DNA from 4 places in the Ruegeria sp. SATB027 genome. Region 2 is predicted to be linked to each of the others. Evidence: riboswitches for the same ligand, from Rfam matches in the RefSeq annotation. Region 2 holds a riboswitch; each other region holds the start of a gene.
The links. Region 2 has a riboswitch for cobalamin ahead of AC2FPW_RS00485 (ABC transporter substrate-binding protein). Riboswitches for the same ligand answer to the same signal wherever they lie in the genome.
Positions count from the first base shown of each region.

Region 1 (7,559 bases), on a different contig from region 2:
CGCATCGGGCGCAATAGCGATGCGTTTCATGCCAGCCGATTATTGCCTTAGACGTGGCCGCCAGTTCCGCGTCGCGCGCCGACAGGCGTGTCATGATCCGGCGCAGTTCGGCAAACACGTGGCCTTGCGGTAAATCCGGGTGTTGTTGTTCGGACTTGTCCACGAAGGCGCCCAGACTGGTCAGATCCAGCCCCTCGGCTGTCCATGCGGAAATATCAACGGCAAACACGGGGGCGCTGTCAGCGCTCAGACCCAAAAACACCGGGGATTCAATGACGCCGCCGGGACCATTGCTGATCAGCGGGTGCGTCATCGGGATCATGGCAAGCTGGTCCAGCCCCTCACCCTGTACCAGCAGTTTTCCACGCCACAGCAAGATACAGCGGGCGGCCGGGTTGTGCATCGCCTCGGTCAGCTTGTCCGCATCTCCGCGATACTGCGCCGCCCGATCAAGGCCCGAACCCCCGAAGGTTACCTGCTCTGCGTTTTTCATTGGATTTCCTTTTGATCTTGCGCACAGGGCTGCCACGTCTCGGCCTGTGTTGCAATGGCTATTCAGGGACGGAGAATCCACCACCCTGCCGCTGAAAAGCCGCATGGTGGCCTCGGAAAAATCATCTAGAGTGAATTTTGATGGATTTAATCAATACACACATTCAATAGCAGAATACTCAAAGTGAAGATCCCCTCCTCGACGCAGGTACAGCCCATTGGTGACAGTGGGATAATTCGCATTCTGGCCACAACCGACCTGCATATGAACCTGACCGGTTTTGACTATTACACCGACACGCCAGACCAGACGATTGGATTAACGCGCACTGCCAGCCTGATCCGCGCTGCCCGACAAGAGGCCGAACGCGCGCTGGTGCTGATGTTTGACAACGGGGATTCGTTGCAGGGAACCCCAATGGGCGATTGGGCAGCCAATAGTGGCACCGCCCATCCGATGATGAAAGCGTTCCAAGCCCTGGATTATGACGCAATCGGATTGGGCAACCATGATTTCGGGTTCGGGCTAGCGTCATTGGGCAACATCCTGACGCAAGCCCCCTGTCCGGTCGTTTGCAGCAACCTGTGTCGCACGCGCGGCCCACAGCCCTGGCAGCGACACACCATTCTGGACCGCACTGTATCTTTGAACGGTGAAGACATTCCCGTTCGCATCGGCGTCTTCTCGGTTCTTCCGCCGCAAACGGCCTGTTGGGAGGCGCATAATCTGGATGACGATATCGTCGTCGAGGATATCCTGGTTGCGGCAAAGTCCCTGACGCAGACATTGCGCGACGAGGGGTGTGATATCATCGTCGCGCTTGCTCATTCCGGCCTTGGGGGCACCGAACCGGTGGCGGGGATGGAAAACGCCGTGATACCCTTGGCCGCGATCAAAGGCATCGATGCCATTGTGGCCGGGCACACTCACCTGACACTTCCAGGAGAGGACCATGCCAATACCCCGGTGGTCGATCACCTGACGGAGCTGGTACACGGAACACCCGTTGTCATGCCGGGATCAGCGGGCTCTTACCTGGGGGTTATCGATTTGGCCGTGACCGCCGGGCCGGACGGCAAAGTGCAAATCCGGGATTACCGCGTCGAACTGCGACCGGTTATCAGCAACGGCACAGCCGTCGGGGAAGACAGTGAAATTGCGGGCTTGTGTGAGGTGGCACATCGTATGACCCGTCAATCCGTTGCCGCACCGGTGGCACATATCCCGGATACATTGCACAGCTATTTCAGTTGCTGTGTGCCGGATCGCGGGCTGACCCTTGTAGCTGCGGCGCAAGCCGCCGCACTGCGCCCGTTTTTACAGGGAACAGACCTGGCGGATCTGCCGATTTTGTCGGTTGTTTCGCCTGCCAAATCCGGCGGACGCTCAGGCCCGCGCCATTATACCGAGGTACCCGCCGGAGAAATATGTTTGCGCCATGTCGCGGATCTGCATGTGTTTCCCAACGAGTTGCGTGCAATCCGGATCAGCGGCGCGCATTTGCTGGACTGGTTGGAGATGTCGGCCAGCGTATTCAACCAGTTAAAGCCCGGTTCCGAACCCGAACTGATCAACCCTGAACGGGCCGGGTACAATTTCGACATCGTTTTTGGACTGTCTTATCAGATCGATCCCACGCGGCCGCCTCGTTACGATGCGCAGGGGAAAATGATCCGCCCCGACCAAAAGCGGATCAGCGATCTGACATATGCAGGCCGTCCCGTACGACCGGAGCAGATGTTCGTTATGGCGCTGAACAATTACCGCGCCAGCGGAGGCGGGCATTTTCCGCATGCGACAACGTCTGAGCTGATCAGCCTGCCACCGCTGAGCATCAAGGACCTTGTGCAGGATTACCTGGCGCAGCACCTTCCGCCCCATCCGATCGCCACGCAGCCCTACCCGTTCTCGCTGATGCCGCAACGGGGCGTGACAACAATTCTTCGTACAGGTCCGGGTGCCCTGAAATATCTGGATGAGTTGCACAGGTTCGATCCCGTGTCGCTGGGCGCGGATGGCAGGGGATTTGAACGCATTCGCCTGACGCTCTGATGGGTTGTCTTTTCTCGATGCCTTCCCTATATCCGGACTCGAGAGGTTGGCGCGGGCGAGCGCCTCGCCAACCTGGTCAGGTCCGGAAGGAAGCAGCCACAACGAGCCCCGCTTGGGTCGATGTCCAACCTCTCACTTCGTGAACCACAGCCGCAGGAGGGCTTTATGATTGTAGTGAAAACCCTTCGGGCAGACTGGTTCTGATTCACCGGAATCACCGGACTGCCTGAACACACGACCTGCGGATGCGCGATTGCCATCCGTTGGCATTGCTGTTTCTGAAAACAGGCAGATAAATGTCTTATACGCTTTCGGACCTGGGATGGTCCTCTCACTTTGCCGCGCAACACGCGGCTTTTCTTTCTGACACGCCCTTTCGCGTCGCCTCTGTTCATCGGGACCGTCTGATCGGGCTGAGCCCGGATGGTGAAATCCGTTTGCTGACACCGGATAATCCGACCGGTTCATATGCCGTCGGGGATTGGGTTCTTGCGGACGCCGAATACCGCGTGCGTCACCTTCTGGACCGGCGCAGCCTGCTGCAACGCAGGGCTGCCGGTACAGGTGCCGCAACCCAACTGATTGCCGCCAATGTCGATGTTTTGTTCATCGTCAGCTCGTGCAATGCGGACTTCAACCTTCCCCGGCTGGAACGTTATCTGGCGCTGGCGCATCAGGCCGGATGTTATCCGGTCGTTGTCCTGACGAAAGCTGACCAGTCGGATGACCCCGGCAGTTTCTCGGGACAAGTGCAATCTCTGGACCCTTTTCTGTCGGTGCTGGCGGTCAATGCGCTGGACCCGGCAGATGTCGAAAAGGTTCTGGCGTGGTGCCCCAAAGGCCAGACCGGCGCGCTGGTCGGGTCGTCGGGCGTAGGTAAAACGACGCTCAGCAACGCCATGACGGATCAAAACCTCGCCACGTCTGGAATTCGCGAAGACGACGCACGGGGCAGACACACGACAACGGTGCGCGCGTTGCACAGGATGGGTAACGGTGGCTGGCTGATCGACACGCCGGGAATGCGCGCATTACGTTTGCTGGACGCTCAGGACGGGATCGACAACGTGTTCTCGGACATCACGGAGCTTGGCCAAAGCTGCCGCTTTTCGGATTGTCAGCACGAGACCGAGCCCGGCTGTGCCGTGCAGAACGCAATCGGCGAAGGCGTACTTGACCCGACCCGGCTGGACCGTTGGCGCAAGCTGCGGCGCGAAGATCAGCGAAACTCGGAAACCGTTGCCCAATCGCGGGCGCGGGACAAGGCGTTCGGCAAGATGGTGCGCGGTGTCATGCAGGACAAGAAACTTCGCAAACGGCCATAACTGCAAGGTGTTAGGAAAACCTGCGTCGCGTCTGATCAGGCGATCAGGCGCGGCCAGACCGCTGCATTGCGACGGGCAAATGCTCCGATATGGCCTATTTCCGGCAGTCCGAATTCAGCAGGCTTCAGAAGGTGGCGTCTGGACTCGGGGCCGTACAGGTCGGCAAGGCGCCAAACTGCCTCGGGCGGAGCCATCTGGTCATCTTCGAACGTGAACAGATCCACAGGTGTTCCAGAACTGCCCCAATGCGCATCAGGCAAATTCTGCCCGATCTCGGGAACGTAGCTAAGAGGAGCTGTACACCATTTGCGCCATTGCCAGTAGACCGAGGCGGGCAGGTCCGACCCAAACCCGATTGCTTTGCCGGGCAGATACCCAAGCGCCCGCACCATCAGCGGTGCATGGCCATACCAGAACAGCCCTGCCAACCCCCGATAGGGCCATGGGTGATCTTTCAAAGTCACCAGCCCCGAACACACACCGATCATTCGGTCGATCTGGTCGATATCCGGCTGCACCGGCCCCAGCATCGCACCGACCGAATGGCCGATGGTCCACTGCTGCGCCTTTGGAAACCGCCTGCGCATCTCGGCCCGTGCCGCTGGCATGTCGATCAACGCCCAATCCGCCATTGTCGCGGTTGCGTCTTTCAGGCGGCCGACCAAAGAAAGCCCGTAGTCCCGATAGTCATAGGTCAGGCAAGCTATCCCCCGGTCGGTGGCCAGCCATCGCGCGAAGTGTTGATAATAGTCACGCGGCACACCCGTGGCACTGTTCAGCACGATAACCGTGTCCGACTCACCCACTGGCCGGTACAGCCGCGCCGACAAGGTCACAGACCCGGACGGAAAGCGGAAATCTTCGATCAACACTGTCTGTTCCGTATCCAACATGATCCCCGGCTTTCGCTGAAACAATCGGTTTGCCTGCCTTCGATGCCGACGACACTAGGCCGGAAGGTAAACCGCATCCAGCATGACCAAACGTCCGGCCTAAAGATCGGCTTGACTCGGAACGCGATCAGGCGCTAGCGGTTGTGTGATGGTTTCCGGCCCCCACAAGAGGTCGGGATGAAAAGGGAACACGGTGCGGTTTGTCTGGTCACACAGATATCAACCAAGTCCGCGACTGCCCCCGCAACTGTAAGCGGTAAGCAATGCCGAAATACCACTGGCCCACGGGCTGGGAAGGTCGGCAGAGCAATGACCCGCAAGTCAGGAGACCTGCCATCGGAACTGAAACCGAAACTCGGGCGGGGTGTCCGGGCAGGTCCTGATGGCGAAACGCTGTTCCACCTGCCCTAATATCCAGCCCACCACGCGCGGAGGGCGCAGGATGATCTGGAAGACAAAGTCACACGAATACAGCGCTACAGTGTGCCAGCGGACGGGCAAAACCTGCCCGGCTTTGGCGCGACTGGCCCGCTCGATTTCCGAAGCCATGGCGCAGGCGGTTTCGGCCACCAGCGAGGATTTCGAATTTGAAGGCAACAGCGCGCTGTCACATTGCGCGGAAGGGTGCATGGCAACGATCCGAGCGCGATCCGACAGCGTTCGCGTTTTCTGCGGGGCGCACCCTGATACGGCAATACGGGACCTTGATGCCTATGCCGATTTGATCTTCGGACCTACATTCAGCACGCTGCCCTCGGGCATTGTCGCGAACCCGCCTTGCGCCATGATCGAGGTTTCAACGATCCGGCCCCGGAAAACCGGCTACGCACCCCAGCAGCTGTCAGCTTGATCCCACTTCCACCTGTGCCGGGGTGATCCGGGACGCCCAGGCCAGCTGCGCATCGGTTTCGACAGCGCAGGGGCGCACGGCCCGCAGGCGGTCCAGTGCGTCGCTGGCGCGTTCACCGCATTCAACCATCAGTCGCAGAACAATCATCCCGGATCTGCCGCACCCCCCACGGCAATGCACAAGAACCCGGCCACCGCCCGACAGCGCATGTCGGGCCGTGGCGCTGACCTCTGGCCAGGCCTTCTGAACCGCCTGCGTCGGTGCTCCAAAATCTTCGATCGGCAGGTGAACCCACCGGCTGGCACGGCTTTGGATGTCGCTGCCAAAGTGCTGCGCGCCATCCTGAAGCATTTCAACATCCGTCGTCATTGAAATCACAAGGCCCGGTTTCCAAGCAGCAATCATATCCAGATCGCCGACGTAATCCCCGCCACGCCCGGGCATTGAAGTAAGGGCAAGCGTTCCGCCTCCGACCTGCAGAGCAAAAATGACCAGCTGCGACATGAAGTGCGTCCTCCCCCAAGGTACTCTTTAAGAAATGAGTCATTAAATCCGCTGGACCAGTTTAGTTGGAAACCAGCCCGTTTCTGAAACAAAAAATCATCGCGCCCCACAGTGGACGCGGACTGCCGCCGCCACTACGCTGTGCCGAAGCACCGAATCCGAGCGAGAAGACATGACAGACACGCCCAGCCCCGCCTATCAGGTTCTCGCCCGCAAATACCGCCCGGAAACCTTTGCCGACCTGGTGGGTCAAGATGCTATGGTGCGCACCCTAAAAAACGCCTTCGAGGCCGACCGGATTGCGCAGGCCTTTATCATGACCGGCATTCGCGGAACGGGAAAAACCACCACGGCGCGGATCATCGCCAAGGGCATGAACTGCATCGGACCGGATGGAACCGGAGGGCCGACAACCGAGCCTTGCGGTCAGTGCGAGCATTGCGTCGCAATCATGGAGGGACGCCATGTCGATGTGATGGAAATGGATGCGGCCAGCCGTACCGGCGTCAACGATATCCGCGAGATCATCGACAGTGTCCGCTATCGCGCCGCCAGCGCGCGCTACAAGATCTACATCATCGACGAGGTTCACATGCTCTCGACCAGCGCATTCAACGCGCTGCTCAAGACGCTCGAGGAACCGCCCGCACATGTGAAATTCATCTTCGCGACCACCGAGATTCGCAAAGTGCCGGTCACGGTTCTGTCGCGGTGTCAGCGCTTTGACCTGCGCCGGATCGAGCCCGAAGACATGATCGGCCTGCTGCGCAAGATCGCCGGGGCCGAGAGCGCGCAGATCGCCGACGATGCGCTGGCGTTGATCACCCGCGCTGCAGAAGGGTCGGCCCGCGACGCGACCTCATTGCTGGATCAGGCAATCTCGCACGGAGCCGGAGAGACGACGGCAGATCAGGTCCGTGCGATGCTGGGTCTGGCGGATCGTGGTCGGGTTCTGGACCTGATGGACATGATCCTGCGCGGTGACGCGGCAGGGGCGCTCACTGAACTGAGCGGTCAATATGCGGAAGGTGCAGATCCTCTGGCCGTGCTGCGCGATCTGGCCGAAATCACGCATTGGGTGTCCGTCGTAAAGATCACACCCGACGCGGCCGAAGACCCGACAGTTTCCCCCGACGAACGCACACGGGGCCAGCACATGGCCGAGGCCTTGCCGATGCGGGTTCTGACCCGGATGTGGCAGATGCTGCTGAAGGCGCTGGAGGAAGTCTCTGCCGCGCCCAACGCGATGATGGCCGCCGAAATGGCTGTTATCCGACTGACGCATGTCGCCGATTTGCCCAGCCCCGAAGAGCTGATCAAACGGCTGCAAGACGCCCCACCTTCGCCACCCGGCGGGCCGGGCGGGGGCATGTCACCGTCCCGGCAGGCCCCGGTGGCAACGCAATCCAACGCGACCCCGCCGCCTGCCTATACATCGTCCC
Region 1 covers NZ_JBXWTH010000048.1:44,584-52,142, forward strand. The annotation lists gene nudC (NAD(+) diphosphatase) at 1-493, opposite strand, end outside; gene AC2FPW_RS15305 (bifunctional 2',3'-cyclic-nucleotide 2'-phosphodiesterase/3'-nucleotidase) at 677-2,545, shown strand; RNA gene ffs (signal recognition particle sRNA small type) at 2,585-2,683, shown strand; gene rsgA (ribosome small subunit-dependent GTPase A) at 2,842-3,870, shown strand; gene AC2FPW_RS15320 (alpha/beta hydrolase family protein) at 3,906-4,763, opposite strand; cobalamin riboswitch at 4,897-5,115, shown strand; gene AC2FPW_RS15325 (hypothetical protein) at 5,206-5,613, shown strand; gene AC2FPW_RS15330 (protein-tyrosine phosphatase family protein) at 5,605-6,117, opposite strand; gene AC2FPW_RS15335 (DNA polymerase III subunit gamma/tau) at 6,290-7,559, shown strand, end outside.
Region 1: it holds a riboswitch for cobalamin, as region 2 does, so the genes downstream of both, AC2FPW_RS15325 (hypothetical protein) here and AC2FPW_RS00485 (ABC transporter substrate-binding protein) in region 2, are expected to answer to the same signal.

Region 2 (7,559 bases):
GTCGCCAGAGGCACAGATCGTAGTCGACGCTTGGCATCAGGAAACCCGAGACCTGTCGCTAATCTTGAGCCGATTGGTGGAAACATCCGTTAGTGAGAAACTGTCGCGCAAGCACATCAATGATCCGGCTCAGCGAAAAAAAGACGAACTGATGATGCTTCGCGAACACCACCAGCTCCAATGCACATTGGATGTGCCGGACACGGCGGCCCCCATCGAAGTCACCGCAGACCTGAAACGACGGTGCGTCGACGTCGGTATGACCATCCGCGCGCCTGAAGATAAGAAGTCGACAAAAGCCCGGCTGAATTGGCTTCTGCGACAGATAAAGGTCGAAAACATGGAGGGGCTGTATATTCGCTTGCTTTGGCCTGGTGCCAGCGAGCCGACGCAGCACTTGGTTTCAGAATTACGGGAAGACATCGATATCTGCCAAGAAGGTAAAGACCACCTCGTTACGCACGGCTTCCATGTGTTCCTATCCAAACGCCTCGGCGGGCGTTTCACACAACAGGCTAACTTCATATCAGACTTAGAAAAAGTCGTTCCGCTATTTTACGGGGAAGTGGGTTCAAATTTGTCTGTTTGGAAGAAGGCAGCGCCCAGAATCAAACATGACAAACCAACAGCTGAGGACGTTTCCACAGATGCAATTGCCGAGGATGCGGAGGACTTCGAAGGCTGACTTAAGCCCCCAAAAAGTGTTTTATGAAAGCTCCACAACTAGGAGAATTCAGCACTCTATCAGCCCGAAACGGGAAAGATATTCATGCAATCAGAGGTGAAGCACAGAAGCGTTCTGCACCTGCTCGAGTAAGCGAGCTTCAATCATTATGGGTAAGTTCATGAGCATTAATGATGCTGCGAAAGGTGCGATTAGCGCATATCTTGCCATGTCGAAACCCGGCTATGCCCTACTAGTTGATGCGCCCTGGGGCGCGGGGAAAACGCACTTTGTACGACAAGTTTGTGAAGTAGACACGAAACACCACAAAGTACGCTACGTATCGCTCAATGGGGTAGTTGACGCTATTGGATTTCGCCGAGCGCTTCTCAAGGAGAGTTTGGACGTTGAGTCCGCGAAAAGGCTGGCGGGGATGGCCGACGCTTTTGCGCGTGTTTTCAAGATGGGTGACCTCGGCAGTTTGACGCGTGACTACCTTGAAGAGCGTATGATCAGTGAACTACCGGAAACACTCATTTTCGATGATCTTGAAAGAGCAACATTGCCACCGGAAGAAGCTCTTGGTCTGATCAATGATTTTGTTGAGCATCAGCAAAAGCGCGTCATTATCCTTGTGCATTCTGGTGAACATCCGGAACAAGAACGGTTTCGTCAACGGAAAGAAAAGCTCGTTGGGCGGACGATCCGGATTTTGCCCGACTTCACCGCAGCATTTCCAACGTTCCTTGAAGATGTCCCGGAAGGGCACGGCAAAACGTACCTGAAGGATCACGCATCTATCGTGAAAGAAGTTTTTGACCAGGCGGATCACGGCAACCTTCGCCTGCTGCGAAGTTCTGTTCGTGATTGCGCGCATCTCCTCGACACTATTGCGAGCGCGAGGTTTTCTGCTCAAGATGCAATGTCACGCTTTGTTCGAACATACCTGTCTATTTCGATGGCACTGGCGAGAGACGAGATCAGTTTAGAACAGCTATCTCACAGGGGGGGCGGTGTGGTCGTTGGAGCTGGTGAGGAAAATGAAGAGTTTCAGAATCTGAGACAACTAATTGATCGGCACGAGGGTGCAGACATATTCGCCCATAGTGGCTCTGCCTTTCCGATTTCACTTGATGAACCACTGTTTGTGAGGGGCTATATCGACCCCGCCCAATTGGAGGCGATCATTCAAGCAACCCGTCAATTTGAACCTCAAGAAGAAAACCCGCTTTGGAAAGTAGCAATTCATTGGGGCGACATGGGCTGGGATGAGATTGGCGCGCTAATCGAGCAAATTAATAACTACATTTTCGCCAAGACGCCCATCGAACCTGGACCTTACCTTCAACTTGCTGACACAGTTCTGCGCTTGCAAGAATATGGCGCCTTCACGGAAGACCGCCAGCAACTGAAGGATCGCATATTGAAGCGTGTTTCAGAGTTGCGAGCCGGAGACGCAATTCCACCTGCTAAGCTGGGAGTACAGTTTGGTTGGGGGCTACGCGGAAAACACTTTTCCTTTGGGGGATATGGATGTGATGCTAACGACGAGTTTTACGAGATCATTGATGCGATGAGGACAGCCCAGATCGAGGGCTATGAGGCTAGCCTACCCGAGATCACGTCAACGCTGTTGCAAGCGTTTGAAGACGATATCTCGCAAGTCTATCTCAAATTCAGATACGTCAACGACGAAGATTCATTCTACGGCGTTCCCATTCTTCATCTCCTCGATGTTAAACGCTTTGCTGCAGTTGCCATGAAGCATTTGAAGCAAGGCAATACGCAAGAGCTTTGCCAGGTTCTTGGCAAGATGTCTGATCGCCATGGCCCCGACAACAAGTGGGAAGACGAACGGAAATGGGCGTTGCAAGTACGCGAGGAAATGACCCGAATTGCCAAAGAGAACGGTCCTATTGCCCAAGCGCATTTACAACTTACACTCAAGTATTGTTGGAGGTTTCAAGAGCCTACCGACATCGGAGGGGGTGCTCCGACGAAAGAACAATAAGAGTGAGCTATGTGGTTCAATGTCGTTCAGCCTGCACGCACCGATTAGAACAACAAAGGTGGCCGATTTCCAACTCAGGAATTCGCACGAAGTATGTGACAGCGGTGAAAACCGCCAAACTTTGCAAAGCTCGCTTTCTGTGCCCATTTCCCTTTCATTCTTTACCTTGCACCCACACCACCCCCCGTCAGCCCCCGAAACGCCTCGTCAGCGGTCCTGTCCTGCGCCAGTTGGCGGTTCTCTAGCGGTCTCGTAACGGGTCTCTCTAGCGGTCAAAATGCCCGTCGATTCGCTCAGCAGAATGCCCCCGAAACCGCCCCAGTTTCTCGGGCTAGTTGGAAAAGTTCTAAGGTTTCATCGGGGGGCAAGGATTCCTACCACCCCAGCCATGATTTTCCCTAATATCACACACTATGAATCCGGGTCCGGATATTGGCGCGTTCTCAGCGGCTTTTCTGATATCAGCGCCATGTTGAGACGCGCAGGTCCATGCTCTTGCGAGAAAATAGGAAAGACCCCGGAGTTTTTTCTTGCCGCAGGGTAAGTGTTAAGGTACCCGCGTTTTACCGGTCCCGATGTGGCTAAGAGGGAATCCGAGGTGCCTTTTGGTGCCAACCGGAACTGCCCCCGCAACTGTAGGCGGCGAGCGCTGTCCATTTCCGTCACTGGGCCATTTTGGTCTGGGAAGACAGGACAGACAAAGACCCGTCAGTCAGGAGACCTGCCGGTATGAAACCGAAACACACCGGGCGGGGTTGTCCGGGGAGGTTGCCGAAGAAACGCGCCGGGCGGTCTATTTTCTACCCTGCGCTCACAGCAGGCAGTAAAGCGTCTGTTGCTTCGGTAAATGCCCATTCACCCGTTCTCTGGTCATTGACACATGGAGATCGATTGTCATGTTTCTACGCACTGGCCTGATTGGCCTTTCCTTGCTGGCTACCAGCGCTGCCGCCGAAGGAAACTTTCCCCTAACCATCGAAAACTGCGGTCACTCGGTCACGTTTGACGCGCCAGTGACGTCGTCAGTCACGGTCGGCCAAGCCGCGACCGAGGTGCTTTATGCGCTGGGTGTGGGCGAGCAGGTTCTTGGAACTTCGGTCTGGTTCAACGAGGTGCTGCCTGAATATGCCGAGGTGAATGCCAAGGTAGAGCGTCTGGCGGACAATGATCCCAGCTTTGAAAGCGTTGTTGCCAAGCGGCCGGGACTGGTCGCAGCGCAATATGAGTGGCATGTCGGACCCGAGGGCATCGTCGCCACGCGTGAGCAATTTCACGAACTGGGCATTCCAACGTATGTAATGCCTGCAGATTGCATCGGCAAAGACAATACGGTCGGCGGCGATGGCACCCGCCTGCAGGCGTTCTCGACCGATACGCTGTATCAGGGTATCGAAGAACTGGCGGCAGCCTTTGATGTGTCCGAACGCGGCACGGACCTGGTTGCCGAGTACAAGGCCCGCGAAGCCGCAGCCGTCGCCAAGGCGCAAACCGTGAAGCTGGACGATGTGTCAGCCGTATTCTGGTTCTCCTCTCCCGAAATGGAAAGCGACCCGTTTGTGGCCGGACAGAAAGGCGCACCGGGATACATGATGAGTAAATTGGGTATCCGCAACGTCGTCGAGACGGATGAAGAATGGCCAACAGTGGGCTGGGAAACCATTGCCAAGGCCAATCCGACGGTGATTGTTATCGCCAAGATGGACCGCCGTCGCTTTGCTGCGGACGACTACCTGAAAAAGCTGGAGTTCCTGCGCACTGATCCGGTGACCAGCCAGATGGATGCGGTCAAGAATGACCGGATCGTCATTATGGATGCGCAGGCCATGGACGCCACCATCCGCGCAATCCCGGCACTGGAGGATCTGGCCGAGAAGCTGGATACCATCGGAAACAACCTGTGAACGAGGTCGCCGCAATTTTACGGCAGGGTTTCAAGGCTGCGTGCTTTACCGTGCCATTGTTGATTGCGGCGGTTCTTGCGGGCGCGATGATCGGGGAGACCTCTCTGTCGCCCGATTTGGTTCTGTCCGTTCTGGCCAACAAGCTGGCCGGAGCGGACCTGCCCGTCGACCCCATTGATCAGGGTATTATCTGGAGCTACCGGCTTCCTCGCGCTCTGGTCGCTGCGTCCTGCGGTGCCGGTCTGGCTGTCGCAGGGGTCGTGTTGCAGGCTTTGCTGCGCAACCCGTTGGCCGACCCTTACATTTTGGGCATTTCTGCCGGGGCCTCGACGGGTGCCGTGGCTGTAACCATCGCTGGTTTGGGTGGGGGGGCCTTGTCGCTGTCTTTTGGCGCGTTCAATGGCGCGCTTTTGGCTTTTGGTTTTGTCGCGTTACTGGCCCGAGCCGCTGGCGCAGGGGGCGGACGGGCTGCGACGGCACAGATCGTCCTGGCGGGAATTGCCGGGTCTCAGTTGTTCAATGCGCTGACGGCCTTCATCATCGCCAAATCCGCCAATGCCGATCAGGCGCGCGGGATCATGTTCTGGCTGATGGGAAACCTCAGCGGCGTGCGCTGGCCGGATGTGTATCTGGCCATTCCGGTGGCCCTTGTCGGTTGGCTCATTTGCCGCTTTCACGCCAGAGCACTGGACGCCTTTATTTTCGGCTCTGATTCAGCGGCCTCGCTGGGCATATCGGTACGTCGGGTGCAGGCAACCCTGATCTTTGCGACCGCACTTACAACAGCTGTCATGGTTTCTGTCGTCGGATCCATTGGCTTTGTTGGGCTGGTCATCCCTCATGCTGCCCGGTTCCTTGTGGGACCGGGGCATCGCAGGCTTATCCCAACCGCCGCCTTGATCGGAGCGGTCTTCCTGATCGGCGCAGATATCGTGTCGCGCATCATCATCCCGGGTCAGGTTCTGCCGATTGGGGTGGTTACTGCCCTGATCGGTGCGCCTGCCTTTGCCGTAATTCTGGTGCGCGGCCAGAGGAGCGCCCGATGAAGATCGAGGCGCAAAACCTGACATATTCCGTTCGCGGCAAGACTTTGCTGTCAGACGTATCCTTTGTCGTGGAGCCCGGCGAAACACTTGCTTTGGTCGGACCTAACGGTTCGGGGAAATCAACGCTGATGCGCCTGCTGGCGGGGTTGGTACGTCCGGTTTCAGGAAAAGTCGTCATAGCGGGTCATCCCGTTTCGCATTTGTCGCGCAGACAAATTGCCCAACGGATTGCCATCGTTGAACAACAGGCTGATACGGCCGAACGCGTGACTGCACGATCCGTGGTCGAACTGGGCCGCACGCCCTGGCTGTCGGCCTTACGGCCGTGGCGCGCCGAGGACACCTGGCAAGTCGACAAAGCCCTGCAAACCGTGGAAATGGTCGATATGGCACACAGAGAATGGGCGACATTGTCGGGAGGAGAGCGCCAGCGACTGCACATCGCACGCGCTTTGGCTCAGCAACCGGGACTCTTGCTTTTGGACGAACCGACCAACCATCTGGACATTCATCACCAACTGTCGATCTTGAACTGTGTTCGAATTCTAAAAGTGACGACAGTGATGGCACTCCACGATCTGAATCAGGCGATGGCCTGTGACCGGGTGGCTGTTTTGTCAAAAGGGCGGCTGGTCTCTCTTGGCCCGCCCGAACATGCCCTGTCTTTGGAAACCGTTTCAGAAGTTTTCGGTGTCAAAGCGCAGTGGGGGTATAGTACCGGCGGGACAGAACGGTTTCTGTCCTATCATCTGGACTGACGGATTCCGATCGCTTCTGGTCGTACAGGATATCAGTGTCGTCAGCGCAGAATGTCAGATACGTACAATCTACGGCCTCAAAGCCATATTCCAACGGCGCGCAATCTTGACCTGGGTTTCCTCACAACCCGTCAAGTTGCCCGTCGAATGCTGTCTTGATTCTGACCTGGATTGGATTCGTTCGTTTTTTGCCTTCAAAGATGATCGGCAGGCGCGTTGTCCGAGCGTGGGTCGACCAAACCTCAGTGATGTGTTCACTACTTGTTTTGAACCGTGAAACAGATTCCTTTTAGAAACCTCTGAGGCCTGACCCAAGTCACGAAACGCCATCAGGTTGAACAGATTGCGGCGACCGCATGTCGATATTGCAGATTACCCACAATCAAAGCCTCAATCTGAGCCTTAAATTAACAGTAGATTAACGAAACAGGGCACAACAAATCTCTAGATGACAAGTTCTTGATGTACTTATGCCTATATCGAGATTTATTGGTGGGTAATCCTGCCGGTCTGTTGACTAGTCCAGTTTTTAACGAGGGGGTATCCCGGCAGGATCAGGGGGTGCCAGATCAGGCCAGTTCGAGGCCAACAGATCGCGGCACCCCCGCCGGTAAGCGCGAACCAGCAACCCATCTTTTTCAGTTGATCTTGTTGCGTTGCGCGTGCGGCGTGATGCCGAAACTGGACCTGTATACCCTAGAGAAATGACCCGGATTTTCGAAGCCGCAGGCCACGGCGACTTCGGTAACCGACGCCTCGGTTTGCAAAAGCAGCTTCCGGGCCCGTTCCAGCCGCATTTCCATAAAGTACCTTTTAGGGGAAGTGTTTAGGTATTTGCCAAACAACCGTTCAAGTTGACGGGTGGAAATACCCAATTTGTCTGCAATGTAGGATGGGGAAACTGGGGTTTCCAGGCTGTCCTGCATAATGTCTATCGCCTTTGCCAGGTGGGCATTGCGCATTCCATTGCGCGACTGCAGCGAAACGCGCTGCTTGGCGGTCGCATTACGCACCGTGTTATAGACCATTTGATCCGCAACATCGGTGGCCAGCTCTTCGCCATGGTCGCGTTCAATCAGGTGCAGCATCAGGTCTGCGGTCGCGGTCCCACCTGATGCGGTAATGTGTTTTTCGTCGGCGACAAAGACGCTGCGCACCAGATTGATATCCGGAAAGGCT
Region 2 covers NZ_JBXWTH010000006.1:13,080-20,638, reverse strand. The annotation lists gene AC2FPW_RS00495 (hypothetical protein) at 1-685, shown strand, start outside; gene AC2FPW_RS00490 (P-loop NTPase fold protein) at 846-2,675, shown strand; cobalamin riboswitch at 3,226-3,418, shown strand; gene AC2FPW_RS00485 (ABC transporter substrate-binding protein) at 3,572-4,576, shown strand; gene AC2FPW_RS00480 (FecCD family ABC transporter permease) at 4,591-5,622, shown strand; partial or broken gene AC2FPW_RS00475 (ABC transporter ATP-binding protein) at 5,619-6,128, shown strand; gene AC2FPW_RS00470 (GlxA family transcriptional regulator) at 7,019-7,559, opposite strand, start outside.

Region 3 (7,559 bases), on a different contig from region 2:
TCAAGAACGGGTGGCTGACCGGGGTAGGCAAAGCAGATATCTTCAAGCGCAATCAGTGTCATGCCAAATCCAGTATGATCAGACCCGCGCAAAGGGCACCAAGACCTGCGGCAAAAACGATGTCCCTTCGGGTCAGGGCAAAGTCCTGAAGCAGCAGCATACGGCCTGAAAACCCCCGGCATTTCATCGCATCAAGTATGCGTTCGGATCTTTCGATCGCGCGCACCAGCATCATGCCCACGAGATAGCCAAAGCTGCGATAGGTGTGCCAGTTTGTTGCCGGGCGAAATCCGCGTACCTTCATGGCCGCGCGCAGGCGCAGGTATTCTTCCCGCAGAACCTCGATATAGCGGATGGTGAACATCAGAAGGTGAACCAGCTTTTCGGGGCAGCGCAGGCGGTGCAGGGCGTGGCCAAGAGTGACCGGCTCCATCGTGCCGACCAGCACCATAAGGGACAGGATGACGGCGTTGGCCGTCAGAGCAATCTCGACCGCTTTCCAGAAACCCTGCCAGCTTGCGGGAAACCCCCAGAGCGTGAACATCGGGTCGCCGGGCATGGAGAATGGCAACAGCACCAGCATGAAAAGGATGAACCCATCCATCATGGCCATGCGTTTCAACGTTTTCCGCCAGGGCAGACGCGACGCGGCAAGAAGCGAAAGGGACACCGCCAAAGCCGCGCACAGCGCCGTCAGCGAGGACACCGCCACAGTCACCACCGCGAAGACAACCGTCATCACGATCCGCATCCTTGGATCAAGCGGGTTGATCGCGCCGCGCCGCTGCGCGCCCGCTTTGACCAGCGTGTTTTCCTGTTGCCCCAGAACGTGAGCCATCAGGCCGCCAGCTTGCGGCGTGCCGCAAAATAAAAGCCCAAACCGAACAGACCGACGATATATCCGATCCCACCCAGAACAGTTTGCAGGTCATTTTGTTCGCGGTAGGCGGCGATTTCCCGACGCAGCGGGCGCAGCTCATCCCGCACGGCCCTGGCAATGACCTGTTGTTGTTCATCGCTGAGCACCGCCGCTGTCTGGGCAGGTGCGTTTGTCGGCGCGGTGTCGGGTTCCGCTTCAACGCCCATGATCCGGGCGACATCCGCAGCGGGCATGGTGACCTCGGCCACATGCCCGGCACCAAGGTTTGCAAAGAAAGTATGGGCCACCGGCGCGTTTGGCGTGTAGATAAAGAACCCGTCTGCATCTGTTACGATACGGCCCAGCTCGACACCGTCCGGGCCGTTGACGATGACCTCGGCCCCGCTTGCCATGTCGCCGTTGGAAAAGCCGATTTCGCCTTCGATGGCGTCACCGGATTCAAACACTCCGGCGATGACCTTATGCGCCAAGGCAGGTACGGGTGCGCAGCACAGCACCAGAATGATCGCCAGGTACCTCACGCGACCGCTCCTTTGACAAACAGCTCGGGCTTGACCTTGCGCGCCAGCAAAACCGCGAACCCGGTCAGGATCGCCTCGATCGCCATGACAGGAATATGTGCAAAGAAAACAAGCTTGGCCGCTGGCAGGAATGCATCCCCGGACAGGGCCAGTGAAAACGCAACCATGCCGGTTGTGGCGGCGATGGCAAAGGCACCGCCGACCCCGCCCCATATCGCACCTTGCAGAGGTGAGTCATGGGCGATCAAGCGGCCAAAGATCAGCCCGGCCAAAACCGCGGGCAACGCGATGTTCAGGGTGTTGATCCCCAATACCGTCAACCCGCCAAAGCCAAAGAAGACGGCCTGCAGCAAAAGCCCGACGAACAAGGCCGGGAATGCGGCCCAGCCCAACAAAAGCCCGGCCATACCGTTGAGGATCAGATGCACTGACGAAGGGCCAATCGGCACATGAATCAGCGATGCCACGAAAAAGCTGGCAGACAGCACCCCCGCAGTGGGGATGCGATCAAGATCCAGCGACCTGAGGCCCATGGCAATTCCACCCGCAGCAGCGACTGCACCGCCGATCACGACCGGGTTGGACAAGGCTCCGTCAACGATGTGCATCTACGGTTACTCCAAATCCCAGGCGCGGATCCAGATGACCGCGTCCTGGCTTAGTTCTTTGCCGTTGTGTTCGGTCACGGGACCGGCGCCGAGCGCTGCAAAACCCCAATAGCCGGCTTTTGGAACGCCGAACGTGAAATACCCGTTATCATCCGAAATTGCGACCAATGCACCACCCGGCATCGGCGAGACCGTCGGAGCCGAGGCGGCAGCGCTTTCCATGTCCGGTTCTGCGGCCATGTACTCGATCTCGATCTCGGCACCCGCAACCGGTTGGCCTTCGGCCATAACCCGACCTGTAAACGTCGAACCCGCGATGATGTTGGTTGGTTTGGTGAGCGGGATGATCTCAATCGGCAGGCCCACCGGGTTCATCCAGTCGGTCGGCAGTTCGTTGCGGTTCAGGAATGCCTTGGCGATCTGCTGGATATAGATATCCTCGGATTCCTCATAATAGGGCTGGGGAACAGTCACCAACACATAGTCGCCCGACCGTTTGACGGGAACATAACCTTTGAATGCCGCGCCTTCGTTTTCGCCACCGGCGAAACGTACGGGTTCCAGGGTATCCAGCAGGTCGGTTTTCTGACCGTTGTGGATCACGTAGAATTCCTGCGGCTTGCCCAGATCCATGACATGCCCGTTCGAGAACGGATGCCAAAAGATCAGCTTGACCGGAACATTCCCCGGTGCGTCGATCATGGTGTCAGCGGTGTATTCCAGCAGGAAATGCGCATTTGCGATCGCTGGAAGCGCTATCGCCACAGCGGCTGCGGAAAGCAGCTTGGTCATCAATAGTCGTCCTTGTCCCATCGCACCAACCCCGGTACGAGATGCGTTTTGACTGCGGGGATGTCCAAGCTAAGCTGCTTTTTCAAGCATCCTGCTCCGACGCACATCCCGTCGCCGATTAGGAGTGCCCTTGTCAAAGGCACATGTCCGGCAGGTATCCTGACTTGCGGGTCAAAGCGTTGGGCTGGCCTTCCCGGGTTAACACCAGTGGCACTTCAGCCCTGCTCGCCGCTTACAGTTGCGGGTGCAGTTGCGGAATTGGGCCAAAGCCCGCACCGCATTCCCTATTGATTCCTGAGCACGCCCCGGAACCGGACATGCCGAGCGGCTTGCCAGACTTCTTCGGCATCCGTCAACGATCAATTGCGCTGGCTGTCAAAAAGTTTAGCGGGCAATGCCCTTTTTCCGACGGATCTGCTTTGGATAAAGGTCGGGGTTTTTCGGGAATGAACCTACCCTTCGAGCAGGTATCTTTCCGACAATGGCAAACTGGCCGCCCCCAATGAGCGGGCATCCGGGCCTGCCGTCCCCACCTGCACCAAGGGCCGTTCAAGCCCGGTCAGGTTCATGTCAGATAGTTTGACCTCAACCAATTCCACCAGCCGCGCCTTGATGCCTGCGGGCATCCAGCCATCAATCTTGACAGATTCGAAGTCGATCAGGCTGCAAGACGAGACGATGGCATGTGCGATCCCGTGCGCCGCCTGTTTCAACCAGTTCTCAAGGTGGGTTTCCGGTATGTCCCAATGCTGTGTCGTTTCCCAGATTGAGCCGGCTGTTTTGGCATTCCCACCAACTGCGCGCTCCAGCACATAAAGACTGGCGACATCTATCAATGGTTTCACTCCGCCTGCGTCGTCCGGCACAGGCAATGGACCAAGCGCACCGGCGTTTCCCCGCCCTGAAAAGATGGAACCGTTCAGAACCACCCCGCCCCCGATGAAGAAGCCCACATAAAAATACAGGAAATCTCGTGGGCCTTCCGCCGGGCCAAACACCAGCTCGGCACCGCAAGCGGCCGTTGCGTCGTTCTGCAGGAATACCGGCAAGTCATAGCTTGCGGCCAGTGCGCCTTTCAGGTCCGCGTCACGCCACGGATCCATTTTCTCCTGCGGAACCTGCAATGTCTGCGCCCAGTCCCAAAGGTAGAACGGCATCGCAATCCCAAGACCCGCGATCCGGCTGCGCGCCTCGGGCGACAGTGACGCCATCACTTTGTCGAGGCTTTCTTTGGAAAAGCTCAATGTCGCCTCGGGCGTCGGAAAATCATAAGTCCGCCGCTCACGGTGCCTGACATTGCCAAGGAAATCCGTCAGCACCAATTCGGTACTGCGCCGCCCGACTTTGAGCCCGAAGAAATAAGCGCCTTCCGGGTTCAGGCGCATGGGAACCGAGGGCTGTCCGACTTTTCCCCGGACCGGTTCGCCGCGCAGAAGCAGCCCATCGGTTTCCAACTGGCGCATGATGACCGAGACCGTCTGCGCCGACAGCCCGGTCATCCGCGCGATTTCAGATTTTGCGAGGGCCTGATGGCGCCGGACCAGTGACAGGACAAGCCGTTCATTTCGGGCCCGCATTCCACTTTGGTTGGTGCCGCGCATATCTGGCTCGCGTACGCCAGTGGTATTGTCCAAAGAGTTCATTGCAGACACGGCCATCCCCTTCATGACGACAATGTTGAAACCCTTCCTTTCTGTCAATAATAAATAAGAGTGATTTATTTATTGACTCGAAATTGGAATCTTGTGATGGTTTTCACGTTCGATCGGGCCGGTTTTCGCCCGATCAAACGTATGCCCGGACGGGCATTGGGAAAACTGGGAGGACTACCGATGAAACTTGCGAAACTTGCAGGCGCCACGGCGCTGGCGGTTACGGCCATGGCAAGCAGTGCAATGGCCGAAGGTGAAACCGTTTGCCTGATCACCAAGACGGATACCAACCCTTTCTTTGTTAAAATGAGAGAGGGTGCGACCGCTAAAGCCGAAGAGCTTGGCATGACGCTGAAGGCCTTTGCCGGCAAAGTCGACGGCGACCACGAAACTCAGGTTCAGGCCATTGAAACCTGCATTCTGGATGGCGCAAAGGGTATCCTGCTGACCGCGTCGGATACGTCGTCCATCGTTCCGGCGGTGCAGCAGGCCCGCGATGCCGGGCTGCTGGTGATTGCGCTGGACACCCCGCTTGAGCCTATCGACTCGGCCGACGCGACCTTTGCCACCGACAATTTCCTTGCGGGGCTTCTGATCGGACAATGGGCAAAAGCCACTCTGGGAGATGCGGCAAACGACGCCAAAATCGCCACGTTGGACCTTGCGGTCAGCCAGCCCACTGTGGATGTGCTTCGCAATCAGGGGTTCCTGCAGGGGTTCGGTGTTGATCTGGCCGATCCGAACGTGATTGGCGATGAAGACGACCCGCGTCTTGTTGGCAGCGATGTCACCGCTGGCAACGAAGAAGGCGGCCGCCGCGCGATGGAAAACCTGCTGGCCAAAGATCCGATGATCAACGTGGTGCACACCATCAACGAACCGGCGGCAGCGGGCGCTTACGAGGCGCTCAAGGCTATAGGACGCGAGAATGACGTGCTGATCGTTTCCGTCGATGGCGGTTGCCCCGGCGTGCAGAACGTGGCGGACGGGGTCATCGGCGCAACATCCCAGCAATACCCGTTGCTGATGGCATCGCTGGGCGTTGAGGCTGTCAAGAAATGGGCGGACGAAGGGACGAAACCCGAGAACACACCCGGTAAGGACTTTTTTGACACTGGCGTGGCGCTTGTGACGGATAAGGCCGCCGACGGCGTCGAGTCCATCTCGGTTCAGGAAGGCATGGACCTCTGCTGGGGTTAAGCTGAACGTGTGGAAGGCCGCTACGCGGCCTTCCACTTGTCAAAACCACCCACACGCCTGAAACCTTGCTAAAGTCGTCATAAACCTGACGCTTTGGGGGAAGTTCCATGTCCGATTCTTCACGACAAGCCGACGATTTCGAAACCGCCGCAAAGGGCAGCCCTGAGCAAGTTGCCGAATTTGACGATCACCAACGCGGATTTGTCGGAACGGTTCAGCATTTTCTGCATGTGAACCCGTCGCTGGTCCCGCTGATCGTCCTTGTCGCTGCAATCGTCATCTTTGGTGTCTTGCTGGGCCCCAAGTTCTTTTCGCCCTTTGCGCTGACATTGATCCTGCAACAGGTTCAGATCGTCGGGATCGTGGCCGCGGCGCAGAGCCTTGTGATCCTGACCGCAGGCATCGACCTGAGTGTTGGGGCCATCATGGTGATGTCGTCGGTTGTGATGGGGCAATTCACTTTCCGCTATGGAATGCCACCTTCGGTTGCGATTGTGTGCGGCCTTGCTGTTGGCTCGGCAATCGGGGCCTTGAACGGGTTTCTGGTCAGTCGCATCAAGCTGCCGCCATTCATCGTCACCCTTGGCATGTGGCAGATCGTTCTTGCGGCGAATTTCCTTTATTCACAAAACGAAACGATCCGGTCGCAGGAGATCGAGGAACACGCCGCCATCCTGCAACTGTTTGGTGCCAAGTTTAACGTGGGCGGGGCGGTGTTTACCGTTGGTGTTGTCTTCATGCTGGCGCTGATCCTCGTCCTTGCATACGCGTTGCGGCACACGGCCTGGGGCAGGCATGTCTATGCCGTCGGGGATGACCCCGAAGCGGCAGAATTGTCTGGTGTCAACGTGCACCGCACGCTGATATCCGTGTACATGCTGTCCGGGCTGATCTGCGCCTTTGCGGGCTGGGCCCTGATTGGCCGGATCGGGTCGGTTTCGCCAACCTCGGGCCAGCTGGCCAATATCGAAAGCATTACCGCGGTCGTGATCGGGGGGATATCTCTGTTTGGCGGTCGCGGGTCTATTCTGGGGTCCCTGTTCGGTGCCCTGATCGTGGGTGTCTTTACGCTTGGGCTTCGGTTGCTGGGCGCGGATGCACAATGGACGTTCCTGCTGATCGGCATCCTTATCATCGCAGCGGTCGCGGTCGACCAGTGGATCAGAAAGGTAGCAGCCTGATGGAACCCATTCTCAAAGGACGGAACCTTGTGAAACGCTACGGCAAGGTGACTGCGCTGGATCACTGCGATTTTGACCTGATGCCGGGTGAGATTCTGGCAGTGATCGGCGACAATGGCGCGGGTAAGTCGACGCTGATCAAGGCAGTGTCGGGCGCAGTGACGCCAGACGAAGGCGATGTTTGGCTGGAAGGTCAAAAGGTGAATTTCCATTCCCCGATCGACGCGCGTGAAGCCGGTATTGAAACCGTCTACCAGACGCTTGCCATGTCCCCTGCCCTGTCGATTGCGGACAATATGTTCATGGGGCGGGAAATTCGGCGAAAGGGGCCGCTTGGGTCGTGGCTTCGAATGCTAGACCGTCCGGCGATGGAAAAGTTCGCCCGCGAAAAGCTGAGCGAACTGGGTCTGATGACCATCCAGAATATCAATCAGGCCGTCGAAACCCTGTCGGGTGGACAGCGCCAGGGCGTTGCCGTGGCACGCGCGGCGGCGTTCGGGTCCAAGGTCATCATTCTGGACGAACCGACAGCAGCACTGGGCGTAAAGGAAAGCCGCAGGGTCCTTGAACTGATCCAGGATGTGAAATCACGCGGCATTCCGATCATCCTGATCAGCCACAACATGCCTCATGTTTTCGAAGTCGCAGACCGGATTCACGTGCACAGGCTGGGAAAACGCCTGTGTGTGATTGACCCCAAGGACTATTCGATGTCCGACGCCGTA
Region 3 covers NZ_JBXWTH010000054.1:13,762-21,320, forward strand. The annotation lists gene AC2FPW_RS16135 (energy-coupling factor ABC transporter ATP-binding protein) at 1-62, opposite strand, end outside; gene cbiQ (cobalt ECF transporter T component CbiQ) at 59-838, opposite strand; gene AC2FPW_RS16145 (NikL family nickel/cobalt ECF transporter subunit) at 838-1,401, opposite strand; gene cbiM (cobalt transporter CbiM) at 1,398-2,009, opposite strand; gene AC2FPW_RS16155 (DUF4198 domain-containing protein) at 2,016-2,801, opposite strand; cobalamin riboswitch at 2,934-3,132, opposite strand; gene AC2FPW_RS16160 (ROK family transcriptional regulator) at 3,254-4,444, opposite strand; gene AC2FPW_RS16165 (sugar ABC transporter substrate-binding protein) at 4,634-5,653, shown strand; gene AC2FPW_RS16170 (ABC transporter permease) at 5,761-6,834, shown strand; gene AC2FPW_RS16175 (ATP-binding cassette domain-containing protein) at 6,834-7,559, shown strand, end outside.
Region 3: it holds a riboswitch for cobalamin, as region 2 does, so the genes downstream of both, AC2FPW_RS16155 (DUF4198 domain-containing protein) here and AC2FPW_RS00485 (ABC transporter substrate-binding protein) in region 2, are expected to answer to the same signal.

Region 4 (7,559 bases), on a different contig from region 2:
TTGCTCATCTCGGCGGCCAGAGGGCGCACGCGTTCGTCATGTAGGGTGCAGATCACCTGGTTGTCTGCAGGCAGACGGAAGCGGGTCACACCCTCGCTGACCATGCGCGCGTCACACAGGATCGCCGCGCCGTTTTCCAGCGCCGTGCGTGCGGTCTGCACAAATCCAGGTGAGAAATGTACAAACTCCTCCAGCCCGACCATGCCAGCGGCGTGGATCATCCGAACGGCGACCTGCTCTTCATCGGCATCAAAGCGGGTCAGATCAGCCTCGGACCGGATGGTGGCAAAGCTTTCCTTGTAGATCGCCGCGCCATCAGTTTCGTAAGTGTAGGGCATCAGGTGAAGTCCATGGTCATGAGTGTTTCGGGGGCGAGCCCGCATTGGCAGGGCTCATCCCCTGCGCGGCCCTGTTTGACAAGATCAAATCGCCCGTTGTTTCCGACCACTGTGATGTCGGCCGGGCCCATATGGGCGCATCCTTTGGCGCAGCCCGAGACATGCAGGCGACCGGGAATACGCCGGGCCAATGCACGGGCGATGTCGCGGGTTTCCACTTGCGCTTGCGGGCAGAACGGCGCGCCGGGGCAGGCGTCGGTTGTCATCATCGGATCGGCTCCGTCCGTGACAAAATCCGGGGCGGGTATCGCCGCCCCGCCTTCCAGCAGGATCAGTCGCCACGGGGTGACACGCAGGGCTGAAGCGCCGCTGGCTTCAATCAGTTCACAAAGCTTGCGCGCAGGCAGCGAGCCGAACGCCGCGCCATAGAGAGTACCCAGTTCACAGGGGCCGGGTTGCAGTTTTTCACCGACAGGACCGGGGGAAAATCCCTGCCATTCCTGTGGCAACGCGTGAGTGACCCGCGCCATGCGACGTGTCTCGGCCGTATAGGTCCGGGCAAACCATCGGGCCAGCGCGATCACGTGGTCAATGGCGTCATCCTCGGTCACACACCGCCCGGTTTTGCAGCCGTCGGCGCGCAGGATCAGACCGTCGGCACCCAGTTCCAGACGAATATCTGCGGAATCCGAGGCTAACAGGCGCTTCGGGCCTGTATCTATGGCAAATCCAAACTTAGCGGGCAGAGCAGGCAATTCGGCCAGTCGATCAATCAACTCCTGTGTCAGCCGCGCGGTCAAATCGCCCGCCTGATAGAGCGGTGTAACCAGAATATTGCGGCGCACTTCGATGCCGGGTTCCGCATCAAGCAAGTTCAACGCTGCAAGTTCCACAAGCAACGGCTGGTGGTCGCGCTCATCCACGCCGCGCAGTTGCAGGTTGGCACGATTGGTCAGGTCGATGGTGCCATTGCCGAACCGTTCAGCCAGTTCGCACAAACCAATAGCCTGCCTGGCATTCAGTCGCGCCAGACGCGGACGGACCCGCACGACCAGCCCGTCGCCTGACATCATCGGACGATGCGCGCCGGGACACCATCCTTGAACGATAGGTGCACTCATCCCAAACCCTCCAAATCGGCCCGGATCGAATTCCGGCGTGTGTTCCAAAGCCCCGCTTCCAGCAATGCACGGAACCTGTCTTGCATGGCCTGATGGGCCTTCGGGTTGGCCTCTTGCAGAAAGGCATCAACGGCCTCATTGCCCAATGTGGCTTCGTGGTAGAGATCAAACAGATGCGGAGCGACAGTGCCCGACAGATGTGCGAATGAGGCCATGTGATCCAGCGTCGCCGCGATCTCGGCGGCGCCGCGAAACCCATGGCGCTGCATCCCGGAAATCCAGCCGGGGTTGGCAGCGCGGGCATGAACGACGCGGCTGATTTCTTCCGGCAGAGTCCGGGCGCGCGGATTATCGGGGTTGGTGTTGTCCAGATGGTAAAGCTGAGCGGTGCCACCAGTGATGTTTTTGGCGGCGGCAAAACCGGCCTCATGCGTGGCATAATCGTTGGCCAGCAGCAGGTCAGTTTCTGTCAGATCCTGGAGGTGAACAAAACTGTCGGCCTTGGCGACACGATCCGTGATCCCCGCTTTGTCCTGCGCGATGTGTTCACCTTCCAGCGCGTACGAACTGGCCTCAAGCCATGCCTCCCCGGCTTGGGCGCGCGCCTCGTCCGTATAGGTCTCGGACAGATGGGTCATGTTCAGGCCGTAACTGCCGGGTGCCGGGCCAAACACCCGCGCAGCCGGGGCGTGACCGGCATAGGGATTCCAGTCGGTCGCTTCGTCACGCTCTGACAATGCCCGAACCGCCTGACCATAAAGGGCTGACAACGTGGGGAACACATCGCGAAACAAGCCCGAAACCCGCAAGGTGAGGTCCAGGCGCGGGCGGCTCAGGTCGGTGATGGGCAGCACTTCGATACCCGAAACCCGCTCGGATCCCTTATCCCAAACCGGCTTTACACCCAGCAGGTGCAGGGCCATGGCGAATTCTTCGCCCGCCGTGCGCATGGTGGCCGATCCCCACAGATCGACAATCAACCCTTTCGGGTAATCGCCTTCCTCCTGCAAGTGCCGCCGTACCAGTTCCTCGGCCAGTTTCACGCCTTGCGTGTAGGCTGCGCGGGTGGGCACGGACCGCGGGTCGGTGGTGAACAGGTTTCGCCCGGTCGGCAGCACGTCAGAGCGGCCCCGATAGGGCGAGCCGGACGGGCCAGCCTCGATCCGCTTGCCAGCCAACGCATTGATCAGGGCCTTGCGTTCGGCATGGGCGGATGGGGCTGGGTCGAAACTGCCGGTCACATCCGGAACACGCCCATAGACGTGCAGCCCGTCGCCAAACTGGCTTTCTTTGATATCGCAGACAAAGCGGTCGATGCGCGTGATTGCTTCCGCGGTGCTGGTGGCCTGGTTCAGGCCCAGATCGTGCTCCAGCCCAATGGCTTGCGCCTCATCCCGGATATCTTCCTGCAACCGGTCACGGCGTCTGGGGTCAAGGCCGTCCGCGTTTGAGAACTCGTCCAGCAGGGCTTCCAGCCGCACCATCCGGTCAGGCGTTCCGCTTTCTTTCATGGGGGGCGGGATGTGGCCCAGGGTCACGGCGCCGATCCGGCGTTTGGCTTGCGCGGCCTCGCCCGGGTCGTTGACTATAAACGGGTAGATCACCGGCAGGTCACGGATCAGCGCCTCGGGCCAGCAGTCTGCTGATAGGGCGACCGATTTGCCGGGCAGCCATTCCAGTGTGCCATGCGCACCGATATGGATCAGCGCATCCGCGCCAAGACCTTTGCGCAGCCACAAATAGAAGGCGACATAGCTATGGCGCGGGGTACGCGAAAGGTCGTGATAGTCGTCATCACGCAGTTCGGGTGTTCCGCGCTCTGGTTGCAGTGCGACCAGCGCCTTGCCGCGTCGCAAAGCCGTGAAGTGAAACGCGCCCTGAGTGAAAGTTGGGTCTTGCTCGGGATTGCCCCATACGGCGTGCAGATCGGTGCGCAGGGTCTGGGGCAATTCAGCGAGCGCACTCAGATAATCCTCAAGCGGCCACGATATCCGGGCGTCCAAGAGTGCGTCGGCAACCGGATCGCCAGCCGCGATGTTGTAGCCTTCACTGCAAAGATCAGACAGCATCGCCTCAGCCGAGGCCAGCGCGTCGAGACCAACCGCATGGGCCATTTGCCAGTCTTTGCCGGGATATGTGGACAGTACCAACGCAGGAACCTGATCTGCCTTGGGTTTGTCATTCAGGGCAAGCCAACCCGATACCCGGTCGATGATCGCCTCGATCCGGTCCGGCTCGGCCCGATGCGCAAAACGCGAGTATTCCAAATGCGGATCGCGCTTGCCCGGTTCTTTGAAAGAGACAACGCCTGCCGATATTCGCCCGTCCACTTCGGGCAATACCACATGCATGGCGAGGTCGGCGGGTGACAGGCCGCGTTCGGCCTCGGCCCAGGCCTTGCGTCGCGAGGTGGCGAGAGCGACCTGAAACACCGGCACATCCGCTGCGTCCAGAGGCGACGTGCCGGACGCGCCCTTGCCCGAGAATGAAGTGGCGTTGATGATCGCCGACGGTCGCAAGGCAACGACCTGTTCCCTGAGCCAGTCGGCAGCGGCTGGGGTCTTGAGCGACGGGGCAAACAGACCCACCGCCGGAAGCCCGCGGGCGCGCAGGCTGCGGATCAGGGCCGCGACCGGGGCGGTGTCTGCGGATGTCAGATACGCGCGATAAAAGGTGACAAGGATGCGTTTCGTATCGTTCTGGAATGCGGAACCCACCGGGACGACACCCTGATCTGGACACCACGCACCGCATTCGGGCAGGGTTTTCGCGCCCATCACTGGCCCGGCATAAAGCCCTGCTGCCAAGGCCATCTGGGCCAATGCGGCCTGCGCGGCGACTTCGCCGCCGGTGTCACACAAATGTGCGAGCCGCCGCAGGGTCGAGAGGGGCAGGGTCGAATACTCATCCAACCGAGTGTCTTCGCGCCCATCCGCCGGTAAAACGGCCAGCGCGATGCCTTTGGCCTGCGCCAGTGCCAGAACCTGTTGCAACCCGTAAGACCAATAGGGCACGCCACCTATCAGACGGATCAGGATGCCCTTTGCGCCCTCAAGTGTCTGTTCGACATAGGTATCGACGGACAGAGGGTGCTTCAGCGCCGCAAGATTGGCCAGCCGCATCGTGGGCATCCGCCCCTCAGGCCCGCCGCCGCGATGCCAGCCCGCCGCGAAAGCGCCCAGGTCACTGTCGGAAAAGGACAGCACAACCAGATCACCCGGGCTTTGGCCCAGATCGGTTGGGGTCTCGGTTTCCTCGAGCCCGTGGCTTTCGCGAAAGACGACGTGCATGACTTACTCGGCAACCTCGGTCACACCCACGAGGATATCACGGATTTCGGCTTCTTTGATGTCGTCATGCTCGGCAATCACGACCAGGCGCGAGCGGCGCTCTTCACCGGGCTCCCACGGGCGGTCGTATTGGTGACGAACCCGCGCGCCGACAGCCTGAACCAGCAGGCGCATCGGTTTGCCAGCGACGGCGGCATAGCCTTTGACGCGCAGGATATTCAGCTCAGTCGCAAGACGTTCGATTCTGGCTACCAGTTCCGCAGGGTCGGTCTGTTCCGGCAACTCGACGATGATGCTTTCGAAATCGTCATGCTCATGATCGTGATGGCCATCGTGATGTGACGGGCGGGCGTCCATATCATCTTCGGCGGCAGCCTCAAGGCCAAGCACGACACGTACGTCGACGACACCCTCGGCGACCTCGACAACGGGAAGCGGCCGCGGTGCCTCGGCGGCGATGATCTGTTTGGCTTTCGCGATGCCTTCCGGACCTGCCAAATCGGGCTTGGTCAGCAGGATGATATCCGCGCACGAGATTTGATCTTCGAATACCTCGGACAAGGGTGTTTCATGATCAATCGAGTCATCAGCGAGCCGTTGGGCATCCACCGCTTCAACGTTCGGAGCAAAGCGACCGGCGGCCACGGCCTCGGCATCGGCCAGCGCGATCACGCCATCAACGGTAATTTTCGAACGAATATCAGGCCAATCAAACGCTTTCAGCAGCGGTTTTGGCAGTGCAAGGCCGGATGTTTCGATCAGGATGTGATCCGGGCGCGGTTCCAGCGCCATCAGCGCCTCGATGGTCGGGATGAAATCATCAGCCACGGTGCAGCAAATGCAGCCGTTTGCCAGTTCCACGATGTTTTCCGCAGGGCAATCCGGTATCGCGCAGGATTTTAGAATGTCACCATCAACACCCACATCGCCAAACTCGTTAACAACAATCGCAAGACGCTTTCCCTGCGGGTTCTGCATCAGATGGCGCACCAGCGTGGTTTTGCCCGAGCCCAGAAAGCCGGTGATCACGGTGACGGGAAGTTTTTCTAGGTTCGACATGATCTCAGCCTCCAATCGGGGGAATGCGCGAGGCGCAGTTTTTGCGGAAATGTTCAGGACGGTCGCGCCACTTCACCAGACCATCGTCTGTGGCCAGATACTTGGTCACACCATCGATGATGACATCGACGTGATCGACTTCGTTCAGGTTCTCGTAAACAAAGGTCCAGCGATCCGGCCCGCCCCGAAGAACGATGGAACAGCCCTGATCGCAGTTCGAAAGGCATTCGACAGGTTTCAGAATGATGCCATCTGGCAGGGCAGCCTGTTCCAAGGCCTTGTGCAACAATGTGCCGGGACGCTCAGCATCATCCTCGAAGGGCAGACCCCGGCGGCAAGTCGTGCAGACCAGTAATTCTACCGGTGCGGTCTCGGTCATGTCTCTCATCCCCCCAAATCCTCTTCGCGGGGGACGGGGTTTCATGCGGGCACCACGTCTGCACATGGACCCGACACCGGAACACCCCGCCCGGTTTCAACTTCGGGTGTTGGCAGGTCTCCCGGCTTGCGGATGCCAGAGCGGTCGCTCTGTCGGATGTCCCGCCTTCCCGGCACAGGCCAGTGGCATTGGGCATCCTCTCCGGTCACGGTCGCGGGGGCGGCTGCGTTTGGCGGATGAACCGTTGACGCATTCCCTTTTCATCGGCTGTTGCCGACACCAACGTCCGGGACATGCGGCACCGCCGGCCCGCTTGTCAAGCGGTTCGCGCGCAACAAATAAGCCAAGGTGAAAAAAGCGACCTGTAGGCGTCGTTCGGCGGCATGAAGTGCGTGTTCGGTATGTGGTCGCATGACGGGAAAACGACGAACTTGGAGATGCGTCATATGAAAGTGGGATTTATCGGTCTGGGTAACGTTGGCGGCAAGCTTTCGGGATCCCTTTTGCGCAATGGCATTGACCTGACTGTGCATGACCTGAACGCAGATCTGGTGGCCGAATTTGTCGCCAAAGGCGCAAAGGCGGCAGAAGGGCCCGCCCAGCTGATGCGCGATTGCGATGCGGTGATCACCTGTCTGCCGTCTCCGGCAGCATCGGACGCAGTCATGAAGGAGATGTTGCCCGAAGTGGGCCCCGGCAAGATCTGGATGGAGATGTCGACCACAGACGAAGCCGAAGTCAAACGCCTCGGTGCCGAAGTCATTTCACGCGGCGGTGCAGCTGTGGATTGCCCGGTTTCTGGCGGGTGCCACCGTGCCGCGACGGGCAATATCTCGATCTTTGCGGGCTGTGACCGGGAAACGTTTGAACGAATTCTGCCGTTCCTGACGACAATGGGCCGCCGGGTTTTGCACACCGGCGAGCTGGGCTCGGCCTCGGTGCTGAAAGTGATGACCAACTATCTTGCCACTGCCAACCTGATTACCTGCGCCGAAGCACTGGTTACAGCAAAGGCTGCGGGGATGGATCTGAACACGACCTATGAGGCGATCAAAATCTCGTCCGGCACATCCTTCGTGCACGAAACCGAAAGTCAGGTCATCCTGAACGGGTCGCGCGATATTTCCTTCACCATGGATCTGGTGAAGAAGGATATCGGTTTGTTTCAGGAGGTCGCCGACCGCGCCGGGGTGCCGCTGGAAATAAACCCGGTGATGATCAACATCTTTAACGATGGTATCGCACGATATGGCGAACGCGAGCTTTCACCAAATATTATCAAACGGCTGGAAGAGGCAACCGGCCTGGATATCACCGCCCCGGGCTTTCCAGCCGAAATGACGGATGATGAACCGGAAGAGCCGGGATACGA
Region 4 covers NZ_JBXWTH010000031.1:61,474-69,032, forward strand. The annotation lists gene AC2FPW_RS07460 (precorrin-8X methylmutase) at 1-338, opposite strand, end outside; gene AC2FPW_RS07465 (ferredoxin-like domain-containing protein) at 338-1,459, opposite strand; gene cobN (cobaltochelatase subunit CobN) at 1,456-4,749, opposite strand; gene cobW (cobalamin biosynthesis protein CobW) at 4,753-5,808, opposite strand; gene AC2FPW_RS07480 (DUF1636 family protein) at 5,813-6,187, opposite strand; cobalamin riboswitch at 6,282-6,486, opposite strand; gene AC2FPW_RS07485 (NAD(P)-dependent oxidoreductase) at 6,589-7,559, shown strand, end outside.
Region 4: it holds a riboswitch for cobalamin, as region 2 does, so the genes downstream of both, AC2FPW_RS07480 (DUF1636 family protein) here and AC2FPW_RS00485 (ABC transporter substrate-binding protein) in region 2, are expected to answer to the same signal.